One region of the Lelliottia nimipressuralis genome, then DNA from elsewhere that is predicted to be linked to it. Evidence: predicted binding sites of a transcription regulator. Region 1 holds the regulator's gene; each other region holds the start of a gene.
The links. The regulator sigma-54, encoded in region 1, starts transcription at its own class of promoters, with help from an activator protein. The targets are predictions, from matches to a motif close to GTTGGCACANNTTTCGCTNT.

Region 2: glnA (glutamate--ammonia ligase) is a predicted target of sigma-54. The motif match lies at 3,218-3,237, and genes of this name have one in related genera.
Region 3: hycA (formate hydrogenlyase regulator HycA) is a predicted target of sigma-54. The motif match lies at 3,147-3,166, and genes of this name have one in related genera.
Region 4: glnK (P-II family nitrogen regulator) is a predicted target of sigma-54. The motif match lies at 2,416-2,435, and genes of this name have one in related genera.

What each region holds. Positions count from the first base shown of each region.
Region 1 is NZ_CP167172.1:4,108,639-4,114,400, forward strand. Features, by position in the region: gene kdsD (arabinose-5-phosphate isomerase KdsD) at 1-749, shown strand, start outside; gene kdsC (3-deoxy-manno-octulosonate-8-phosphatase KdsC) at 764-1,330, shown strand; gene lptC (LPS export ABC transporter periplasmic protein LptC) at 1,327-1,902, shown strand; gene lptA (lipopolysaccharide ABC transporter substrate-binding protein LptA) at 1,871-2,425, shown strand; gene lptB (LPS export ABC transporter ATP-binding protein) at 2,432-3,157, shown strand; gene rpoN (RNA polymerase factor sigma-54) at 3,205-4,638, shown strand; gene hpf (ribosome hibernation promoting factor) at 4,661-4,948, shown strand; gene ptsN (PTS IIA-like nitrogen regulatory protein PtsN) at 5,031-5,522, shown strand; gene rapZ (RNase adapter RapZ) at 5,568-5,762, shown strand, end outside.
Region 2 is NZ_CP167172.1:4,638,506-4,644,267, reverse strand. Features, by position in the region: gene glnG (nitrogen regulation protein NR(I)) at 1-453, opposite strand, end outside; gene glnL (nitrogen regulation protein NR(II)) at 465-1,514, opposite strand; gene glnA (glutamate--ammonia ligase) at 1,711-3,120, opposite strand; gene typA (ribosome-dependent GTPase TypA) at 3,510-5,333, shown strand; gene yihX (glucose-1-phosphatase) at 5,500-5,762, shown strand, end outside.
Region 3 is NZ_CP167172.1:3,620,666-3,626,427, reverse strand. Features, by position in the region: gene hypE (hydrogenase expression/formation protein HypE) at 1-387, opposite strand, end outside; gene hypD (hydrogenase formation protein HypD) at 384-1,505, opposite strand; gene ACB496_RS17415 (HypC/HybG/HupF family hydrogenase formation chaperone) at 1,509-1,781, opposite strand; gene hypB (hydrogenase nickel incorporation protein HypB) at 1,772-2,635, opposite strand; gene hypA (hydrogenase maturation nickel metallochaperone HypA) at 2,639-2,989, opposite strand; gene hycA (formate hydrogenlyase regulator HycA) at 3,200-3,655, shown strand; gene ACB496_RS17395 (4Fe-4S dicluster domain-containing protein) at 3,727-4,335, shown strand; gene hycC (formate hydrogenlyase subunit 3) at 4,332-5,762, shown strand, end outside.
Region 4 is NZ_CP167172.1:1,088,960-1,094,721, reverse strand. Features, by position in the region: gene tesB (acyl-CoA thioesterase II) at 1-601, shown strand, start outside; gene amtB (ammonium transporter AmtB) at 705-1,991, opposite strand; gene glnK (P-II family nitrogen regulator) at 2,027-2,365, opposite strand; gene ACB496_RS05075 (SmdB family multidrug efflux ABC transporter permease/ATP-binding protein) at 2,585-4,366, opposite strand; gene ACB496_RS05070 (SmdA family multidrug ABC transporter permease/ATP-binding protein) at 4,359-5,762, opposite strand, start outside.

The DNA of each region.
Region 1 (5,762 bases):
TCGTCCATCCGGGTGAAGCCGCCCATGGCGATCTCGGAATGGTCACGCCGCAGGACGTGGTGATTGCGCTGTCTAACTCCGGTGAATCGAACGAAATCCTGGCGCTGATCCCGGTGCTCAAGCGCCTGCACGTTCCCCTCATTTGCATGACCAGTCGCCCGGAGAGCAGCATGGCGCGCGCGGCGGATATTCACCTGTGCGTGAAAGTCCCGCAAGAGGCCTGCCCGCTCGGCCTGGCACCGACGTCCAGCACCACTGCGGCGCTGGTGATGGGCGATGCCCTCGCCGTGGCACTGCTCGAAGCACGTGGTTTTACCCCCGAAGATTTTGCCCTCTCTCACCCAGGCGGCGCGCTCGGACGTAAACTTCTGCTGCGCGTGAATGATATTATGCACACCGGCGCGGAAATCCCGCACGTCAGCAAAGATGCCTCGCTGCGTGATGCGCTGCTGGAAATCACCCGTAAAAATCTCGGTATGACGGTCATTTGCGACGACCTGATGAAGATCGAAGGGATCTTCACCGACGGTGATTTACGTCGCGTCTTCGATATGGGCGTTGACGTGCGCACGCTGGGCATTGCAGATGTAATGACCCCCGGCGGAATTCGGGTCCGGCCTGGTACGCTGGCGGTGGAAGTTTTGAACCTGATGCAGTCCCGTCATATTACCTCAGCCATGGTTGCCGATGGCGACCAACTGCTGGGTGTGGTACATATGCATGATCTTCTGCGCGCAGGCGTAGTGTAATGAAGGATAAGACAATGAGTAATGCGGGTGCATCCCTTGCAACCTGTTATGGCCCGGTCAGTACGCAGATGATGGCAAAGGCGGAAAACATCCGTCTGCTTATTCTGGATGTGGATGGTGTGCTGTCCGATGGCTTAATTTTTATGGGCAATAACGGCGAAGAGCTGAAGGCATTCAACGTGCGCGACGGCTACGGAATTCGCTGTGCGATCACATCCGGCATCGAAGTTGCTATCATCACCGGGCGTAAGGCTAAACTGGTAGAAGATCGCTGCGAAACATTAGGCATTACCCATTTGTATCAGGGGCAATCCGACAAAATGGTCGCGTTCCGGGATTTGCTGGCGAAGCTTGCCATCGCCCCTGAAAACGTCGCCTACGTAGGAGACGATCTGATCGACTGGCCGGTCATGGCTGAAGTCGGGTTGAGCATCGCCGTGGCGGATGCCCATCCTTTGCTGATCCCGCGCGCTGACTATGTCACCCGGATCAACGGCGGTCGCGGCGCCGTTCGTGAAGTCTGCGATTTGTTACTGCTGGCGCAGGGCAAGCTTGATGAGGCCAAAGGGCAATCGATATGAGTAAAACCAGACGTTGGGTTATCATTCTGCTTTCACTGGCCGTACTGGTTCTGATTGGCGTGAATCTCGCCGACCAGGACGACACGCCGGATGAAGTGGTCAGCACCAATGATCCAACCTACAAAAGCGACCACAGCGACACCGTGGTTTACAGCCCTGAAGGCGCCCTGAACTATCGCCTGATTGCGCAGCATGTAGAGTATTTTTCCGATGATGGCATCTCGTGGTTCACCCGGCCGGTGATGACCACATTTGATACCAACAAAATTCCAACGTGGTCGATTAAATCTGACAGAGCAAAATTGACGAATGACCGTATGCTTTATTTGTATGGTCATGTTGAAGTCAACGCCCTGACGCCAGATTCTCAACTGCGCAAAATTACTACGGATAATGCCCAGATCAACCTGGTCACCCAGGATGTCACGTCTCAGGATCTGGTGACGTTATACGGCACAACATTTAATTCCAGCGGTCTAAGAATGCGCGGGAACTTACGCAGCAAAAACGCCGAGCTGATTGAAAAGGTTAGAACCTCCTATGAAATTCAAAACAAACAAACTCAGCCTTAACTTTATCATTGCCAGCGCGCTGCTGGCCGCCAGTCTCCCCGCGCTTGCTGTTACGGGCGACACTGAGCAGCCTATCCATATCGAATCTGACACTCAGTCGCTTGATATGCAGGGTAACGTCGTGACCTTTACCGGCAACGTCGTCATGACCCAGGGCACAATCAAAATCAATGCCGACAAAGTGGTTGTCACCCGTCCGGGCGGCGAGCAGGGCAAAGAGATTATTGATGGCTACGGTAATCCGGCCACCTTCTATCAGATGCAGGATAACGGCAAGCCGGTGAAAGGCCGCGCCTCTCATATGCACTACGAGCTGGCTAAAGATCTCGTCATCCTGACCGGCAATGCCTATCTGGAACAGCTGGATAGCAACATCACCGGCGATAAGATCACTTATCTGGTGAAAGAGCAGAAAATGCAGGCTTTCAGCGAAAAAGGTAAGCGCGTCACTACCGTTCTGGTTCCGTCTCAGCTGCAGGACAAGAACAAAGACCAGGCCCCGGCACAGAAAAAGAGTAACTAATTCGTTATGGCAACATTAACTGCAAAGAACCTCGCCAAAGCCTATAAAGGCCGCCGCGTCGTGGAAGATGTCAGTCTGACCGTAAACTCCGGCGAAATCGTGGGCCTGTTAGGCCCAAACGGTGCGGGCAAAACCACCACCTTTTACATGGTGGTCGGCATCGTTTCACGCGATGCGGGCAACATTATCATTGATGATGAAGACATCAGCCTGCTGCCACTGCATGCGCGCGCGCGTCGTGGTATTGGCTATCTGCCGCAGGAAGCGTCGATTTTCCGTCGTCTGAGCGTGTTCGACAACCTGATGGCCGTGCTGCAAATCCGTGACGATTTGACCTCCGAGCAGCGTCAGGATCGTGCCAACGAGCTGATGGAAGAGTTCCACATCGAACATCTGCGCGACAGCCTCGGTCAGGCGCTGTCCGGTGGTGAACGCCGCCGCGTGGAAATCGCCCGTGCGCTTGCCGCGAATCCAAAATTTATCCTGCTGGATGAACCTTTTGCGGGCGTTGACCCTATCTCCGTCATCGACATCAAACGTATTATCGAGCATTTGCGCGACAGCGGCCTCGGTGTGCTCATCACGGACCACAACGTACGTGAAACGCTGGCAGTTTGTGAACGCGCTTATATCGTCAGCCAGGGCCATTTAATCGCCCACGGCACGCCACTCGAAATCCTCGAAGACGAGCATGTGAAGCGTGTGTACCTTGGGGAAGACTTCAGACTCTGATAGGGTAGAGGTTAAGTCACGCCAAAGCGGGGAAAAACGCTCTGAACATGAAGCAAGGTTTGCAATTACGGCTCAGCCAGCAACTGGCGATGACGCCACAGCTACAACAGGCGATTCGTCTGTTGCAGCTGTCCACGTTAGAACTTCAGCAGGAACTCCAGCAGGCGCTGGACAGTAACCCCCTGCTGGAGCAAACCGATCTTCATGACGAGGTTGATACCCAGGAAAAGCAGGACACCGAATCGCTTGATACGGCAGACGCTCTTGAACAAAAAGAGATGCCGGACGAGCTACCGCTAGACGCCAGCTGGGATGAAATCTACACCGCCGGAACCCCTTCCGGGACGCGTGCAGATTACCAGGATGACGAGCTACCGGTCTATCAGGGTGAAACCACCCAGTCCCTGCAGGATTATCTGATGTGGCAGGTGGAGCTGACGCCATTCACCGAAACCGATCGCGCGATTGCTACCTCGATTGTCGATGCCGTGGATGACACCGGCTATTTGACCGTTTCTCTGGAAGATATTCTGGAGAGCATCGGGAACGGCGATATCGATCTCGATGAGATCGAAGCGGTGCTAAAACGCATCCAGCGCTTTGACCCGGTTGGCGTGGCGGCGAAAGATCTGCGTGATTGCCTGTTGATCCAGCTGTCGCAGTTTGCGAAAGAGACGCCGTGGATCGACGAAGCGCGGTTGATCATCAGCGATCACCTCGATCTGCTGGCGAATCACGACTTCCGCTCGCTGATGCGCGTCACCCGTCTGAAAGAAGATGTGCTGAAAGAGGCGGTGAATCTGATTCAGTCCCTCGATCCACGCCCCGGACAGTCGATCCAGACCAGCGAACCCGAGTACGTCATTCCTGACGTTCTGGTACGCAAACACAATGGCCGCTGGGCCGTTGAACTGAATTCCGACAGCATTCCTCGCCTGCAAATCAATCAGCAATACGCCTCCATGTGCACCAGCGTGCGCAACGACTCCGACAATCAATATATTCGTAGCAATCTTCAGGAAGCGCGCTGGCTGATCAAAAGCCTTGAGAGCCGAAATGATACGCTGCTACGGGTGAGTCGTTGCATCGTCGAACAGCAGCAAGCGTTTTTCGATCAGGGCGAAGAGTTTATGAAACCGATGGTGCTGGCGGATATCGCCCAGGCCGTCGAGATGCACGAATCGACCATTTCGCGTGTGACTACGCAGAAATATCTGCACAGCCCGCGCGGTATTTTTGAGCTTAAGTATTTCTTCTCCAGCCATGTGAATACCGAAGGCGGTGGCGAAGCCTCGTCAACGGCCATTCGCGCACTGGTGAAGAAGTTGATCGCCGCGGAAAACCCCGCGAAGCCACTGAGTGACAGTAAGTTAACCACCATGCTGTCCGACCAGGGTATTATGGTGGCACGTCGTACTGTTGCGAAGTATCGAGAGTCTTTATCCATTCCGCCGTCTAACCAGCGTAAACAACTGGTTTGACACAACCGATAAGGAAGACACTATGCAGCTCAACATCACAGGACAGAATGTCGAGATCACTGAAGCCTTGCGTGATTTTGTGAATACAAAATTCGCCAAACTGGAGCAGTATTTCGAGAGGATCAATCAGGTCTACATTGTGTTAAAAGTGGAGAAAGTGACTCATATCTCGGACGCAACCCTGCATGTCAACGGGGGCGAAATCCATGCCAGTGCGGAAGGGCAAGACATGTATGCGGCTATCGACGGCTTGATTGACAAGCTGGCACGACAGCTTAATAAACATAAAGATAAACTGAAACAACACTAATTGTCCGGGCAGTTAACGGGTGCAGGGCGGCCTGTTGTCAAACACAACAGGCCATTTGTACAGTTAGCGCTTAGGTGAAATTATGATGAACAACGATTCCTCGCTTCAATTGAGTAATGTCCTTAACCAGGAATGTACCCGCAGTGGCGTTCACTGTCAGAGCAAAAAACGGGCTCTGGAAATTATCAGTGAACTGGCTGCAAAACAGTTAAGCCTGCCGCCTCAGGTGGTATTTGAGGCCATTCTGACCCGTGAAAAAATGGGCAGTACCGGCATCGGCAATGGCATCGCCATTCCGCATGGCAAACTGGAAGAAGACACATTACGCGCCGTGGGCGTTTTTGTGCAGCTTGAAACGCCTATCGCTTTTGATGCGATTGATAACCAGCCGGTTGATTTGCTTTTCGCTCTGCTGGTGCCTGCTGACCAGACGAAAACCCATTTGCATACGCTTTCTCTGGTCGCAAAACGTCTGGCGGATAAAACAATTTGCCGCCGTCTGCGCGCAGCCCAAAGTGATGAAGAGCTGTACCAAATTATCACCGAAGCGGAAGGCAATCAGGATGATGCGTAACCAGGAGATGGCCTTCACATCTGCAGTCGTGAGGAGAAACGGAACATGGTGCTGATGATCGTCAGCGGTCGTTCAGGCTCGGGGAAATCCGTGGCCCTGCGAGCGCTCGAAGATATGGGATTTTACTGCGTCGACAACCTTCCGGTTGTCCTGCTGCCCGACCTGGCGCGAACGCTTGCTGACCGGCAGATCTCTGCTGCGGTCAGTATCGACGTGCGCAACATGCCGGAATCCCCGGAA
Region 2 (5,762 bases), 530 kb from region 1:
AAACACATCCTGCATCGCGGGCGCTTCGCCAATGATATCGGTCGTCGGGCCAAACACCGGCGCGTTTCGCGGCTGCTGTTGCTCCTGATAGTGGCTGATTGCACGCTCTACCAGGGCGACGGCTTCATCGATATCAAAGGGTTTTGGCAGGTAATCAAATGCGCCCTGCTGGTAGGCGCTAACGGCGGCATCCAGATCGGAGTGAGCAGTCATTATGATGACCGGAAGCATCGGATGACGTTGCTTAATCTGCTTTAGCAACGCAAGCCCGTCCATCCCCGGCATCCGGATATCCGAAAGCAGCACGTCCGGGGTTTTAGTGATGAGCGCATCAAGCACTTCGCTACCGCTTTCAAAGGTGGTGCAGTTTAATCCTGCTCCGGTAAGCGCGCGTTCAAGCACCCAGCGGATGGAGCTATCATCATCGACTACCCAGACTATCCCTCGTTGCATCGTCGTCACCTTTATTTTTTTATTGGCAGGTAAACCGAAAACTCGGTATGACCCGGCCAACTGGTAAATTCAATTTTGCCGGAGTGTTGGTCAATCAAATTACGGGCGATGGACAATCCCAGCCCGGTTCCGCCCTCGCGGCCGCTCACCATCGGGTAGAAAAGCGTGTCCTGCAGATGCGGCGGAATTCCTGGCCCGTTGTCTTCTACGTCGATTCGGGCGGCGAGGCGATAGCGCACGCCATGCAGCGTCAGCTGGAACGCGGTACGCGTACGCAGAATGATTTGCCCGCCATCCGCACCTAAGGCTTGCAGCGCGTTACGCACAACATTCAGCAGAACCTGTTCAATCTGGTCGGGATCGTGCGGCAATTCCGGCAGACTCGGATCGTAATCGCGCACCAGCGTAACGTTGGCAGGCAACTCCATCGACACCAGCTTCACCACCCGCTCAGCCACTTTGTGGATGCTCTCGGTAACGTGCATGCCTGGCTGCTGCGGCCCAAGCAGACGGTCCACCAGATTGCGCAGGCGATCGGCCTGTTCAATGATGACGTTGGTGTATTCGGCCAGCGCCGGGTCCGGCAGTGCTTTGGTTAACAGCTGTGCAGCGCCTCGGAGGCCTCCCAGCGGGTTTTTAATCTCATGGGCAAGCCCCCGCACCAGATCGCGCGCAGCGATTTGCTGTGCGTGCTGGAGCTGCTCCTGGCTCAAACGGCGCAGATTATCCATCGGCGCCATTTCCAGCAGAATTAATCCTTCCGGCAGACGTTGCGCCGTGAGGGAGAGAATGTGCGAGCGCCCGTCGATCACCAGGGTCACTTCGTTATCGGTAAAGCCCTGGCCTGCCGATAAACTTTCCTGCATCAACGCAATATTCAGCGAAAAATAGCTCAACAGTTCCGGGAGTGGGGTACCAAATAATTTACGCGAGCTTTGGGCGAGCAGCTGCTGCGCCGCAGGATTGGCGTAATGGACCGCCAGCTCGTCGTCGACCAGTAAGATACTGTTGATTAAAGAATTGAGGATCTGCCCAGCATCGGGCAGCGTGCCAGTTGCCATTAAGCAGTCTCCTGGAGTTGGGTGCACTAATTTAGTGCAGTATAGCGTTTTAGTGGTAAAAAGCGCGTGAGATCAGGTTGTTGGTGGAGAAAAAAGCCCATCCGAAGATGGGCTAAAAGTTTCCACGGCAACAAAAAAATCTTCTGCGTCTTTCTTGCCACCGTAGCGACAAGAAAGACGGTGAATCAGATGAAAATTAAACGCTGTAGTACAGTTCGAACTCAACCGGGTGTGGCGTCATGCGAACGCGGTCGTTCTCTTCAATACGCAGTGCGATGTAAGCATCGATAGCGTCGTCAGTGAACACACCGCCAGCAGTCAGGAACTCACGGTCAGCGTCCAGCGCGTTCAGTGCTTCTTCCAGAGAACCGGCAACCTGTGGGATCTCTTTTGCTTCTTCTGGAGGCAGGTCGTACAGGTTTTTGTCCATCGCTTCGCCTGGGTGGATCTTGTTCTTGATACCATCAAGACCAGCCATCAGCAGCGCTGCGAAGCACAGGTATGGGTTAGCCGCTGGGTCCGGGAAGCGCACTTCGATACGACGCGCTTTTGGAGACGCAACCACTGGAATACGGATAGAAGCAGAACGGTTACGGGCAGAGTAAGCCAGCATTACTGGAGCTTCGTAGCCTGGGACCAGACGCTTGTAGGAGTTGGTGGTTGGGTTCGCCAGGGCGTTGATCGCTTTAGCGTGCTTGATGACACCACCGATGTAGAACAGCGCCTGCTCGGACAGACCCGCATATTTGTCACCAGAGAACAGGTTAGTCCCGTTCTTGGAGAGAGACATGTGGCAGTGCATACCGGAACCGTTATCGCCGAACATAGGTTTTGGCATAAAGGTCGCAGTTTTACCAAAGCGGTGTGCAACGTTGTGAACCACATATTTGTAGATCTGAATCTCATCCGCTTTTTTGGTCATGGTGTTAAAGCGGGTTGCGATTTCGTTCTGACCCGCAGTCGCCACTTCGTGGTGATGCGCTTCAACAACCAGGCCCATCTCTTCCATGATCAGACACATGGTAGAACGGATGTCCTGAGAAGAGTCGACCGGAGGAACCGGGAAGTAACCGCCTTTCACGCCTGGACGGTGACCTTTGTTACCACCTTCGTATTTGGTGGAGGAGTTCCATGCGCCTTCGATATCGTCGATAGCTACGTGAGAACCGGAGATAGACGCACCAAAGCGAATATCGTCAAACAGGAAGAATTCTGGTTCTGGCCCGAACAGCACGGTGTCCGCGATACCGGTAGAACGCAGGTACTCTTCCGCGCGTTTAGCGATGGAGCGTGGGTCGCGGTCGTAGCCCTGCAGCGTGCCTGGCTCGAGGATGTCGCAGCGAATAATCAGGGTAGACTCTTCGTAGAACGGGTCAATGAGCGCAGTGGTTGCGTCTGGCATCAGAACCATGTCGGATTCGTTGATACCTTTCCAGCCGCCGATTGAGGAGCCGTCAAACATTTTGCCTTCTTCAAAGAATTCGGCATTTACCTGGTGAGCAGGAATTGTGACGTGCTGTTCTTTACCTTTGGTATCAGTGAAGCGCAGATCAACAAACTTCACTTCGTGTTCGTTCAGCATCGTCAAAACGTGTTCAGCGGACATACGTAACTCTCCCGGATTGGTCATTGTCGTCGTGGTAACGAGGTCTTCAATTCTGTGTAAGGCTGGCGTGGTCGCCATGTTTTTGCCGTATTTTTATAAAGCGAAATCTGTGCCAACTTTTAAATCACCCCAAAAAGGCGTTATCATGCACGTCATAGTGCAAATGAGCTGCACCACGATAGTCATCTTGCACCAGTATAGTGCTTCAGTGTGAACATTGAGCACCATATTGGTGCAATTTCCGTTAAAGTGCACTTTTTACGCTGCGTGAAAGCGATCACAAAGCAACTCTGCGATACTTGTTTGCGGAGGATGTTTGTGATCCTGTTTAGTCCTGCGATTAATCCGTGTACAATAACGCGCTATTTCTAAATGCCTGAGGCAAAGTTGTGATCGAAAATCTGCGTAATATCGCCATCATCGCGCACGTTGACCATGGTAAAACTACCCTGGTTGACAAGCTGCTGCAGCAATCCGGTACCTTCAGTAATGAACGTGCTGAAGCCACCGAACGCGTGATGGACTCCAACGATTTGGAGAAAGAGCGTGGGATTACCATCCTCGCTAAAAACACCGCTATCAAATGGAATGACTACCGTATCAACATCGTTGATACCCCAGGCCACGCCGACTTCGGTGGTGAAGTTGAACGTGTAATGTCCATGGTAGACTCCGTTCTGCTGGTCGTTGACGCAATGGATGGCCCAATGCCGCAGACGCGCTTTGTAACCAAAAAGGCATTCGCCCATGGTTTGAAGCCAATCGTGGTTATCAACAAAGTTGACCGTCCTGGCGCGCGTCCTGACTGGGTTGTGGATCAGGTGTTTGACCTGTTCGTTAACCTCGACGCAAGCGACGAGCAACTTGATTTCCCAATCATCTATGCATCAGCACTGATGGGTATCGCGGGCAACGACCACACTGATATGGCGGAAGACATGACCCCGCTGTACCAGGCGATTGTTGACCACGTTAAAGCACCAAGCGTTGACCTCGATGGTCCGTTCCAGATGCAGATCTCCCAGTTGGATTACAACAACTACGTTGGCGTAATCGGCATCGGTCGCATCAAGCGCGGTAAAGTGAAGCCTAACCAGCAAGTCACTGTCATCGACAGCGAAGGTAAAACCCGCAACGGTAAAGTCGGCAAAGTTCTGACTCACCTCGGTCTGGAGCGTATTGAATCCACCGAAGCTGAAGCTGGCGACATCATCGCGATCACCGGTCTGGGCGAGCTGAACATCTCCGACACCCTTTGCGATCCGCAAAACGTTGAAGCACTGCCAGCACTGTCTGTTGATGAACCGACTGTAACCATGTTCTTCAACGTCAACACCTCTCCGTTCTGTGGCAAAGAAGGTAAATACGTTACCTCTCGTCAGATCCTTGACCGCCTGAACAAAGAGCTGGTGCACAACGTTGCGCTGCGCGTTGAAGAAACCGAAGATGCGGACGCGTTCCGTGTATCCGGTCGTGGTGAGCTGCACCTGTCCGTTCTTATCGAAAACATGCGTCGTGAAGGCTTCGAACTGGCTGTGTCCCGTCCGAAAGTTATCAACCGTATGATCGATGGCCGTATGCAAGAGCCGTTCGAGAACGTGACGCTGGATATCGAAGAACAGCACCAGGGTTCTGTGATGCAGGCAATGGGCGAGCGTAAGGGCGATGTCAAAGACATGATCCCTGACGGCAAAGGCCGTATTCGTCTGGATTACCTGATCCCGGCACGTGGCCTGATCGGCTTCCGTACCGAGTTCATGACCATGACCTCCGGTACCGGTCTGCTGTACTCCACCTTCAGCCACTACGATGACGTTAAACCGGGTGAAATCGGCCAGCGCCAGAACGGCGTGCTGATCTCTAACGGCCAGGGTAAAGCAGTTGCGTTCGCACTGTTCAGCCTGCAGGACCGCGGTAAGCTGTTCCTGGGTCACGGTGCAGAAGTTTACGAAGGCCAGATCATCGGTATTCACAGTCGTTCTAACGACCTGACTGTAAACTGCCTGACCGGTAAGAAACTGACCAACATGCGTGCTTCCGGTACTGACGAAGCCACCACGCTGGTTCCAGCACAGAAAATGTCTCTTGAGCAGGCTCTGGAATTTATCGATGACGACGAACTGGTAGAAGTTACTCCTACCTCCGTACGTATCCGTAAACGTCACCTGACTGAGAACGACCGTAAACGTGCGGGCCGTGGCAGCAAAGACTAATACGACTCCTCTCTGAGGTACGTCGTGCGAAAAGCCGCTGAATATCAGCGGCTTTTTTATTGGAGTGAATTCCCTAACGCTCTCATGCGCTAAGCTGAATCTGACGCATAGCCAAAGCTTATCTTTCCCGCTACAGTTATTTCTCCACGGCGCGAAGGAGATAAACATGCTTTATATCTTTGACTTAGGAAATGTCATCGTCGATATCGATTTTAATCGAGTGCTGGGTGCATGGAGCGATTTTAGCCGTGTGCCGCTGGCGACCCTGAAACAGAATTTCACCATGGGAGAGGCGTTTCACCAGCATGAGCGGGGGGAAATCAGCGATGAAGCCTTCGCTGAAGCCATGTGTCACGAGATGGATCTGCCCTTGAGCTACGAGCAGTTCGCTCACGGCTGGCAGGCGGTATTTGTGGCACTTCGCCCGGA
Region 3 (5,762 bases), 490 kb from region 1:
GGTGACAATCGCAATACCTGCGTCGCGTGCGGTCTGCGCCATGCTGTTGACGACGGTGGTTAACGTTTCCATCGGCAGACCCTCTTCGAGGATAAAGCCGCAGGAGAGATAGCGTGGAATTGCCCCGCTTACCGCCACATCATTCGCCGTGCCGCACACCGCCAGCTTGCCGATATCACCGCCGGGGAAAAACAGCGGGTCGATGACGTAGCTGTCGGTGGAAAACGCCAGCCGGTCACCCTGCGCGGTGAGGGAAGAGAGCGCGATACGCGCCTGATCTTCCTGCTCAGCCAGCCAGGGGTTATCGAAGGCCGCCATAAACAGCTGGCCAATCAGCTGCTGCATTGCCTGGCCGCCGCTGCCGTGGGCCATTTCCACCGTCTTCATGCTTCACACTCCTGATTGCGGTACTGATACCACGCGGCGCAGGCCCCTTCGGACGAGACCATCAGCGCGCCAAACGCTGTTTGCGGATTACAGGTGTTGCCAAATAACGGGCATTGATGCGGTTTGCATTTGCCTGTTAACACCGCCCCACAGCGGGCTCGGGGATCGTCGCACACCTGCTGCGGCTGCGGACGGAAATGCGCTTCGGCGTCGAATGCCTGATACGCGGCGGTCAGATGCACGCCAGACTGCGCGATCAAACCCAGCCCGCGCCATTCGCTGTCGCCTTCGACGCTAAATACTTCGGCGATGGCCTGCTGCGCCAGCCGGTTGCCCGCATCGGGGACCACGCGGCGGTACTGATTTTCTACCGAACTCAGGGCTGCTATTTTCTGCTCAACCAGCATGTTCACGCCTTGTAGTAGATCAAGTGGTTCGAATCCAGCCACCACTAATGGGCGATGATACTCTGCGGCGATAAACCCATAGGCCTCGGTGCCTATCACCATGCTGACGTGGCCCGGCGCCAGAAACGCATCGATCCCGTTGTCGGGTTCGTCCAGCAGGCTGCGCAGGGTTGGGATAAGCGTAATATGCTGACAGAAAAAGAAAAAGTTGGTCAGCTTCTGCGCTTTTGCTTGCTGTAGGGTGATGGCCGTGGCGGGCATGGTGGTTTCAAACCCCAGGCCGAAAAAGACCACTTTGCGTGCCGGATTCTCTGCCGCCAGCTTAAGTGCATCCATCGGCGAGTAGACGATACGCACATCCGCGCCGTGTGCGCGGGCCTGCATCAGCGAACCGTTTTTCCCCGGTACGCGCATCGCGTCGCCAAAGGTGCAAAAAATGACGTCCGGCTGGCGGGCAATCTCAATGCAGCTGTCGATGCGGCCCATCGGCAGCACGCACACCGGACAGCCAGGGCCGTGGATAAATTCGATGTTATCGGGCAGGAGCTGATCGAGACCGAATTTAAAGATCGCATGGGTGTGGCCGCCGCACACTTCCATGATGCGCAGCGGGCGCTCTGCGGTGTAATCCAGCCGGGCAGCGCGCGTTTTAAGGTGCGCGATAAGCTGCATCACCTGTTCCGGCGCGCGATATTCATCAACGTAGCGCATGATTTATCGCTCCTCGCCAAACAGCAGGACGCCGACGTCTGGCTCCACTTCAAACATATTTTGCAGCGCCGCCAGGGTGTCACGGGCCTCGGCTTCGTTAATCACGCTCATGGCAAAACCGACGTGCACCAGAACCCACTGGCCGAGGCGCGAGGCACCGTTTTCGTCAACCGCGCCCACCAGCGTTAAATCGACATCGCGCAATATGCCGCAGACGTCCACTTTGGCCAGATTACCGTCGATATCGCGGATGTGTCCCGGAACGCCTATGCACATCGTTCGTTCTCCAGCCAGGCCAGCCAGCTCTCCATGCCGTCGCCCTTGGTGGCGGAAACCGGCAAAATTTCAATCTCCGGGTTTACTTCCCGGGCAAAGGCCAGGCACTTCTCTACGTCAAAATTGAGATAGGGCAGCAGGTCGACTTTGTTAAGCAACATCAGCGAGGCGGCGGCAAACATATGCGGATATTTCAGCGGCTTGTCCTCGCCCTCCGTCACCGACAGCACCGCCACTTTATGCCGTTCGCCGAGATCAAAACTGGCCGGGCAGACCAGATTGCCGACGTTTTCGATAAACAGAATGCCGTTATCGGCAAGAGGCAGACGCGGCGCGGCGTCGGCAATCATCTGCGCATCCAGATGACAGCCTTTACCCGTATTCACCTGAATGGCCGGGGTGCCGGTTTCACGAATGCGCGCCGCGTCATTAACGGTCTGCTGATCCCCTTCAATCACCGCGCAGGAGACGCGGTGATTCAGACGCTTCAGGGTTTCCGTCAGCAGCGTGGTTTTACCGGAACCGGGGCTGGACACCAGGTTCAGCACTAATTGCTGGCGAGCGGCGAAACGCGCACGGTTGCAGGCGGCGAGTTGGTTGTTCTTATCCAGCACGTTGATTTCGACCTCCAGCATTTTGCGCTGGCTCATGCCCGGCGCATGCGTGCCCGCTTCGCCGTGGCCGTAGTGCAGATCGCCCGCGTCAGACTGCTTCGGGGCAAAAGTGATGCCGGTCAGTGCCGCCACTTTGCGCGGGGCGGGAGAGAAGGGCGCGGAGCGAAACGCGGAGTGGGGGCGATGCTCGTCCCCTTCGATATACAGGTTGCCTTCGGCGCAACCGCAGGTACTACACATGATTTACTCCTGGTCTATTTCGAGGCGCTGGATCTGCAAACCGTCGTCCGCGACGATGCGAAGCCCGATGTTCTGACACTGCGGGCAGCTTCGCACTTTCGATGACAGCAACGTGACGTACTGCTGGCAGGTCTCGCACCAGCATTCGGCCTGCTGCTCTTCGAGATGCAGCTCGCAGCCTTCTGCCAGCGTGTCGCGACATACCAGCTCAAAGCAAAAGGTGAGGGCACTTGGCTCGACGCAGGAAAACGCCCCGACTTTGAGCCATACGCCAGTGACGCGTTTTGCGTGGTGCTGCTTCGCCTGCTGTTCGATAAGTTCCAGCGCTCGCTGGCAGAGGGTGATTTCGTGCATGACGCCTCCTCGGTGATTTGGGGCGGTGATGCAATAACGATGCCAGCCTGATTTAGGAAAGGGAGTGTCGATGACGGCGCTGACGAAATGACACGTCGACACACGCATTTTGACAGTCTGTTTTATTTTTAAATCGTTAATTATCAGCAAGATAAAAACTGGCACAAAATCTGCTTAACAGCCGCTATCTCCATTAACCGGATATCTGAGATGACTATTTGGGAACTTAGCGAAAAAGCGGATTACATCGCGCAACGCCATCAACAATTACAGGAGCAGTGGCACCTCTACTGCAACTCACTGGTTCAGGGCATCACCCTGTCAAAAGCCCATCTGCACCACGCGATGAGCTGTGCGGCGCAAGAGGATTTGTGCTTCATCCTGTTCGGCCATTTTACGATTTACGTCACCCTGGCCGATGCCTTTAACAGCCACGTCATTGAGTATCACGTCGAGACCAAAGACGGCGACAGACAGCGGATTGCCCAGGCGCAGCTGATGATCGACGGCATGGTTGACGGCCACGTTAGCACCCGCGATCGCCACCAGGTGCTTGAACACTATCTGGAAAAAATCGCGCCGGTTTACAACGGCCTCTATTCCGCGGTCGAGCACAATTTGCCGGTGAATCTGCAGTCGCTTACCAGCGAACCGCACACGGCCTGATGCTTGCGTGTCGAGATGTGTCGATATGGCACGTCCGTCGTCAAAAATGACACTGTCCTGAGGACTACCCGGTGAACCGTTTTGTAATTGCTGACTCGACGGTCTGTATTGGCTGCCACACCTGTGAAGCGGCGTGTTCCGAAACACACCGCCTGCACGGGCTGCAGTCCATGCCGCGCCTGCGCGTTATGCGTAATGAAAAAGAGTCTGCCCCGCAGCTCTGCCATCAATGTGAGGATGCTCCCTGTGCGGGCGTCTGTCCTGTGAATGCCATCAACCGTATCGATGGCGCTGTTCAGTTGAACGAAAGCCTGTGCGTAAGCTGCAAACTTTGCGGCATCGCCTGCCCGTTTGGCGCGATTGAATTTTCTGGCAGCCGCCCGCTGCATATTCCGGCGAATGCCAATTCGCCAAAAGCGCCGCCTGCGCCTCCCGCACCGGCTCGCGTCAGTTCCCTGCTGGACTGGGTGCCGGGCGTGCGCGCCGTGGCGGTGAAGTGCGATCTGTGCAGCTTTGACGAACAAGGCCCCGCCTGCGTACGCACCTGCCCGACCAAAGCGCTGATTCTGGTCAATATCCACGATATCGCTCGCACCAGTAAGCGCAAACGCGAACTGACCATTAATACCGACTTTGGCGATCTGTCGCTGTTTCAGGCGCAAAACGAGGGGGCGAAATGAACGCTGTCTATCTGATTAACAGCGCCGTAGCCTGCTTTGCTGCGACGGCGGTGCTGGCGCTGGTCTTCTCTTTTCACAAAACCCTCAGCGGATGGATTGCCGGAATCGGCGGCGCAGCGGGGAGTGTCATCACGGCGATAGCCGGATTCATGGTGTTGACGCAGGGTGTCCATGCAGAAGGCGTCATGCCGCTGATTCGCCACACTCTTCAGCTCACGCCGCTGAATGCGATCTGGCTGGTGACCTTTGGCCTGTGCGGGCTGTTTGTCAGTCTGTTTAATATTGACTGGCACCGTCACCCGCAGACCAAACCAAACGGCCTGCTGGTCAATCTGCTGCTCGCCGCCGCCGTCTGTACCGTGGTGGCCAGCAACCTGGCCGCGCTGGTCGTAATGGCGGAGATCATGGCGCTGTGCGGGGTGTTCCTCACGGGATGCAGCCCATCCGGCAAACTGTGGTTTTTCCTGGGGCGTCTCGGCACCCTTTTGCTGGCGCTCACCTGCTGGCTGGTGTGGCAGCGCTACGGCACGCTTGACCTGGATCTGCTCAGCGCCCGCGCGCAGTTGCTGCCGTTTGGGGCCGATATCTGGCTTTCTGGCGTGGTCGGCTTTGGTCTGCTGGCGGGAATTATTCCGCTGCACGGCTGGGTGCCGCAGGCGCATGCTACTGCTTCAGCGCCTGCCGCGACGCTGTTCTCGACGGTGGTGATGAAAGTCGGTCTGTTTGGCATCCTCACGCTTTCGCTTATCGGTGGCCAACCGCCGCTGTGGTGGGGCGTGGTGCTGTTGATTGCCGGGATGATCACCGCTTTTGTCGGCGGGCTGTACGCCCTGATGGAGCACAACATCCAGCGTCTGCTGGCGTATCACACCCTGGAAAACATCGGCATCATCCTGCTTGGCTTAGGCGCGGGTGTGACGGGGCTGGCACTGAACCATCCGGCGCTGGTCGCCGCCGGGTTTATCGGCGGGCTGTACCATCTTGTTAACCATAGCCTGTTTAAAAGCACCCTATTCCTGGGGGCGGGCAGCGTCTGGTTCCGCACCGGGCATCGCGATATCGAAAAGCTGGGCGGTATCGGCAAAAAAATGCCGCTGATTTCGCTCCCGATGCTGGTGGGGCTGATGGCGATGGCCGCACTTCCGCCGCTCAACGGTTTTGCCGGTGAGTGGGTGATCTACCAGTCCTTCTTTGCGCTGGGTCAGAGCGACCTCTTTATTGCCCGTCTGCTCGGGCCAATGCTGGCGGTCGGCCTCGCGATCACCGGCGCGCTGGCGGTGATGTGTATGGCGAAAGTCTACGGCGTCACCTTCCTTGGCGCACCGCGCACTCCGGAGGCAGAAAATGCCCGCAGTGCACCGGCGCTGATGACCGCAAGCGTGGTTCTGCTGGCCCTGTGTTGCATCGCGGGTGGGGTTGCCGCGCCG
Region 4 (5,762 bases), 1.7 Mb from region 1:
TAGCGCCCGCCGCGTCGCGGCAATCCAGAACGGCAAACCGATTTTTTATATGACGGCGTCATTCCAGGCACCGGAAAGCGGTTATGAGCATCAGAAAACGATGCCGCCTGCCCCGGCACCGGATGAACTGAAATCGGAAACGGACATTGCCCGGGCGCTGGCGCATCTGTTGCCGCCGCAGGTGAAAGAGAAATTCCTGTGCGATAAACCGCTGGAAATCCGCCCGGTCGAGTTCCATAACCCGATGAAGGGCCATATCGCCGAGCCAAAACGTCAGGTGTGGATCCGTGCCAACGGTGCAATGCCGCAGGATCTTCGCGTTCACCAGTATCTGCTGGGCTATGCGTCAGATTTCAACTTCCTGCCGGTGGCGCTACAGCCGCACGGCGTGGGCTTCCTCGAAAAAGGGATGCAGGTCGCAACCATCGACCACTCCATGTGGTTCCATCGTCCGTTCGACATGAACGAATGGCTCCTGTACAGCGTGGAAAGCACGTCGGCGTCGAGCGCGCGCGGGTTTGTTCGCGGGGAGTTTTATACGCAGGATGGCGTGCTGGTTGCCTCTACGGTGCAGGAAGGGGTAATGCGAAACCGGGGATAATCTGTGCCCTTACCTCGCCCTCTTCTCGTGACGGTCCGTGACTGAGGGAAAAAATAAAGCCTCCCATCGGGAGGCTTTTTGCTACAGGAGAAACTCAATCAGCTCAGGCGTTGTACGCATTCTCGCCGTGGCTGTTCACATCCAGCCCTTCGCGCTCTTGCTCTTCCGGTACACGCAGGCCAACGGTCATGTCCGCCAGTTTGTAGCCAATGAAGGCCACAACACCCGACCAGACGATAGTGATGGCGATACTTTCCAGCTGAACCAGCAGCTGATGGCCCATGGTCACGCCTTCTGCGTACCCTACGCCACCGAGGGACGTCGCGGCGAAGATACCGGTCATGATGCAGCCAACGATACCGCACACGCCGTGCACACCGAACACATCACACGGGTCATCGACACGCAGAACGCGTTTCAGCGCCGTTACGCCCCACAGACCCGCCAGACCGGCGACGATACCAATCAGCAGCGCGCCGCCGACACCGACATAACCACACGCCGGGGTGATGCCAACCAGACCGGCAATCGCACCGGAACAGGCGCCCAGCAGGGATGGTTTACCGCGTACCACCCACTCACCAAACACCCAGGAGAGGATTGCGCCTGCGGTGGCTACCACGGTATTTACGAAGGCCAGCGCGGCGATTTCGTTTGCAGCACTTGCTGAACCGGCGTTGAAACCGAACCAGCCAAAATAGAGGATTGCCGTACCGGTGAAGACCATCGGCAGGTTGTGCGGTTTAAACGCCTCTTTGCCAAAGCCCACACGCTTGCCAATCAGGTATGCCCCGACCAGTCCTGCAACCGCAGCGTTAATATGCACCACCGTGCCGCCTGCGAAGTCCAGCGCACCGTGAGACGCCAGCAGACCGCCGCCCCAGACCATGTGCGCAATCGGCACATAAGAGAGTGTCAGCCATACCACCACGAAGATCAGCACGGCGGAGAAACGAATACGTTCTGCCAGCGCGCCGACGATCAGGCCGACGGTGATACAGGCGAATGACCCCTGGAACGCCACGTGGATGTACTGATAGAAGCTCCCCATCAGGGCAGTCAGCTGGATATTTTTCAGCATCGCCCAGTTGAAGTTGCCGAAGAAGGCGTTGCCTTCGCCGAAGGCCAGCGAGTAGCCGTAAACTACCCACAGGACGCAGACCAGCGCGAAAGTCACTGCGACCTGCGTCAGCATGGACAGCACGTTCTTACCGCGGATCAGACCGCCGTAAAACAGCGCGATGCCCGGAATTGTCATGAACAGCACCAGCGCGGTGCAGATCATCATAAAGGCGTTATCCGCCTTGTCGGCTACCGCAGGAGCCGCCATCGCCAGGCCCGGCAGCAGTGCCAGAGACCCCAGAGCTGTTTTGATTGTTGCTTTCTTCATTTTCTCGATCCCTATCACTGTGTGCCAGGAGTTACTTACAGTGCAGCTTCGTCAGCTTCGCCCGTACGGATGCGAATGACGCGCTGCAATTCGGCAACGAAAATTTTGCCGTCGCCAATTTTTCCGGTGTAAGCCGCTTTGCTCACCACATCAATCACCTCATCGAGTTGATCGTCAGCGATAGCCACATCAATCTTCACTTTAGGCAGGAAGTTGACGCTGTATTCGGCTCCGCGATAAAGCTCCGCATGGCCCTTCTGACGACCAAAGCCTTTCACTTCGGTAACCGTCAGTCCCTGAATCCCCATTGAAGACAGTGCTTCACGAACGTCTTCGAGTTTGAATGGTTTGATGACAACCGTAACCAGCTTCATAGTTCCTCTCCAGTCAGAATTCGATAATGGCCGCGTTTTACAACAGAGGTATTGCAAGGGGTGTGCCAGAGTTTGAAAAGGCGAAGAAATCAGGCGGGAAAGGCAGGAAATGGCACTTCTGAAGAAATGGATAAAAAAAACGCACCATGACAGTGCAGGGTGCGTTTCATTTTTGCACCAACAGAAATCCCTGTTAGCGCGGTGCTTAATTTTGGTGCATCAGGCGCTCAGAGACTCCTCTTCGCGCGTGCTGGCGGCCAGCTCTTCTCCGGCCAGCTGCAGCTGGTACATTTGCCAGTATCGTCCTTTCGCTTCCAGCAGCTCGCGATGCGTGCCGCGCTCGACGGCTTGCCCGCGATGCAGCACCAGAATGGTATCAGCATCAACAATCGTCGAGAGACGGTGCGCAATCACCACCAGCGTGGTCTTCTCCCGCACTTCCGCCAGCGCCTGCTGAATGGCCTGCTCGGTGCCGGAATCAATGCTGGCCGTCGCTTCGTCGAGAATGAGCACCTGCGGCGTTTCAATCAAGACTCGCGCCAGCGCCAGCAGCTGCTTCTGCCCCACGGAGAGGTTATTCCCCTGCTCGCCCAGTTTGGTGTAGATCCCATCGCTCATGGTGCGTGCCAGCTCTGCCAGCTGGACTTTCTCCAGCACCGCCCAGACCTGCGCTTCGCTAAACGGACGGCCCAGAGTAACGTTGGCAAAGAAGGAGTCGGCCATTACTACCGGGTCCTGCTGCACCATCGCAATCCCCTTGCGCAGCACGTCGTGGCTCAGGGTGGAGAGCGGACGGCCATCAAGACGGATTTCACCGCTCGTAAGCGGGTAATACCCCATCAGCAGGCTGGCGAGGGTACTTTTGCCGCTGCCCGTATGCCCCACCAGCGCGACAAAGCTGCGCGACGGGATATCAAGATGAATGTCCTGCAGCACCAGACGATCTTCGCGATAGGCAAAGGAGGCATGATCGATCTCGATCGTGCCGCTTTTCAGTTCGCGCTCGTCGTCGCCGTAGGTTTGTCGTGGACGATCCATCAGCTCGAAGACGCGTTCACCGGCGACCACCGCCTGCTGCAGAATGGATTGCTGTGTCGTCAGTTCGATCAGCGGCTCGTTCAGACGCCCGAGGTAGCTGATAAATGCGTACAGCACACCCACTTCAATTGTGCCGCCCGCGCCGAAACCAAACAGCATCAGCAGACCGCACAGCACCAGCGCCGAAAACAGGCTCAGCAGCGGACGCAGGAGGAAACCATCCAGACGCAGGGTTTGCATGCGCGCCATATAGTGCGAGCGGCTCGCCTCGCCCATGCGTTCGCCAAAACGTGCCTGCTGGCGGAACTGCTGAATCACGCTCATGCCGTTGATGACTTCGTTAAAACCGTCGTTAATGTCCGCCAGATAAGCGCGAACCCGGCGCACAATCGGCGTGCTGTAGCGCTGGTAAATCACCATGACGATCAGCACCGCCGGGAAGATGGTGATTGCCACCAGCGCCATACGCCAGTCGAGGCTGAACATCGCCACCAGCATGGCGCCGACGAGCGCGGCACTGCGCAGCACCGTGGCGACCACGGTCACGTACAGGTCGCGGATCACTTCCGTATCGTTGGTGACGCGGGAGATCACTTGCCCGACGGGCTGAGTATCAAACTCGCTCAAGGGCTGGCGCAGGGCCGCATCCATCACGTCGGTGCGCAGCTGTTGTACTACGCCGACCGCCGCCTGGTTAAACAGCAGCGACTGAGCATAGTGCAACGACGCCGCCAGCAGCTGAAGCCCGACGTAAGCCGCGCCCAGCCCGGCAACCAGTCCCAGCGGCAGATAGCTTTTGGCGACCATGTTGTCGATGAAATAGCTGATCAGCAGCGGGCCACTGACTTCGGCAATCGCCGCCACCCACAGCATCACCACCGCGATAGAGAGCGGTTTTCGCCACGGCGAACCATAGGCCAGCAGGCGTTTCAGCGTCGGCCACAACTGGGTAAACTTACGCATGGGTGGCCTCCTCGTTCAGATCTGGCGCGTCGTCCAGGGCCGCCTCCAGCTGTTGATAGCGGTGCATATCGCGATACCACCCGGGCTGTTCCGCAAGCTGATCGTGATGCCCGCGCTGGGCAATATGCCCGTGCTGCATCACCAGAATTTCGTTCGCTTCCGTCAGGGCCGAGAGCCGGTGGGCGCTAATAATCACCGTCCGCCCTTCGCCCCACTGACGCAGGTTATGCAGAATCTGGTGTTCCGTGCGCCCGTCGACCGCGGAGAGTGCATCGTCGAGGATCAGAATTTCAGCGTTCAGCAGCAGCGCACGCGCAATGGAAATACGCTGTTTCTGCCCACCCGACAGCATCACGCCACGCTCGCCCACTTCGGTGGCATAACCCTGCGGCAGGCGCAGAATATCGTCATGAACGCTGGCCAGGCGCGCTACGTGCTCAATCTCTTCCTGCGTCGCCGTGGGATGGCCCAGCGCGATGTTGTTGGCAACCGTATCCGAGAACAAAAACGGCGTCTGACTGACGACCGCCAGGCGGCTGCGCCAGGCGTCCAGCTGCAGGCGCGTTAGAGGAATATCGTGAAAACAAATGTCCCCCTGGGTGACATCAAAGTGACGCTGAATCAGCGACAGCACGGTGCTTTTCCCGGCACCGGTTGGGCCACAGATCCCCAGCATCTGTCCTGGGCGCAGCGTAAAGTTGACGTTTTCCAGCGTCGGGCGTTCGGTTTGCGGATACGAAAACGCCGTAATCGCCACCTCCAGCACACCGCGCCCTTCCGGCACGGATTCGCTGCCGTCGTTCACCACCGGTGCTTCCGCCAGCATCGCGCGAATACGGCTGTACGCCGCGCTGCCGCGTTCGACGATATTAAACATCCACGCCAGCGCCAGCATTGGCCAGATCATCAGCCCAAGATACATGGCGAAGCTGGTCAACTGACCGAGGGTCATGGAGCCGTTGACCACCATCCAGCTCCCGCCGCCGATTGCCAGCAGATTGGCGGTGCCAATGGCGATATAAATCGTCGGGTCAAAGCGCGCATCAATTCGCGCCACGCGCAGGTTTTTCGCGCCGGTGTCTGCGGCATCGGCGGCAAACTGCGCCGACTGGCGATCTTCAAGGCCAAAGGCTTTGATCATGCGGATGCTGGTCATGCTCTCCTGCGTTCTGTCGTTCAGAGAGGAGAACGCCGCCTGGGCCAGTTTGAAGCGCTCGTGTAACTGCTCGCCGAAGCGGTTGATCGCCAGCGCCATGAGGGGCATTGGCAGCAGCGCCAGCAGGGTAAGCTGCCAGCTGATTTGCGTCGACATCACGATCAGCACCGCGCAGCCCATCACCAGCGAATCAACCAGGGTTAACACCCCTTCCCCGGCGGCAAACACCACGCGATCCAC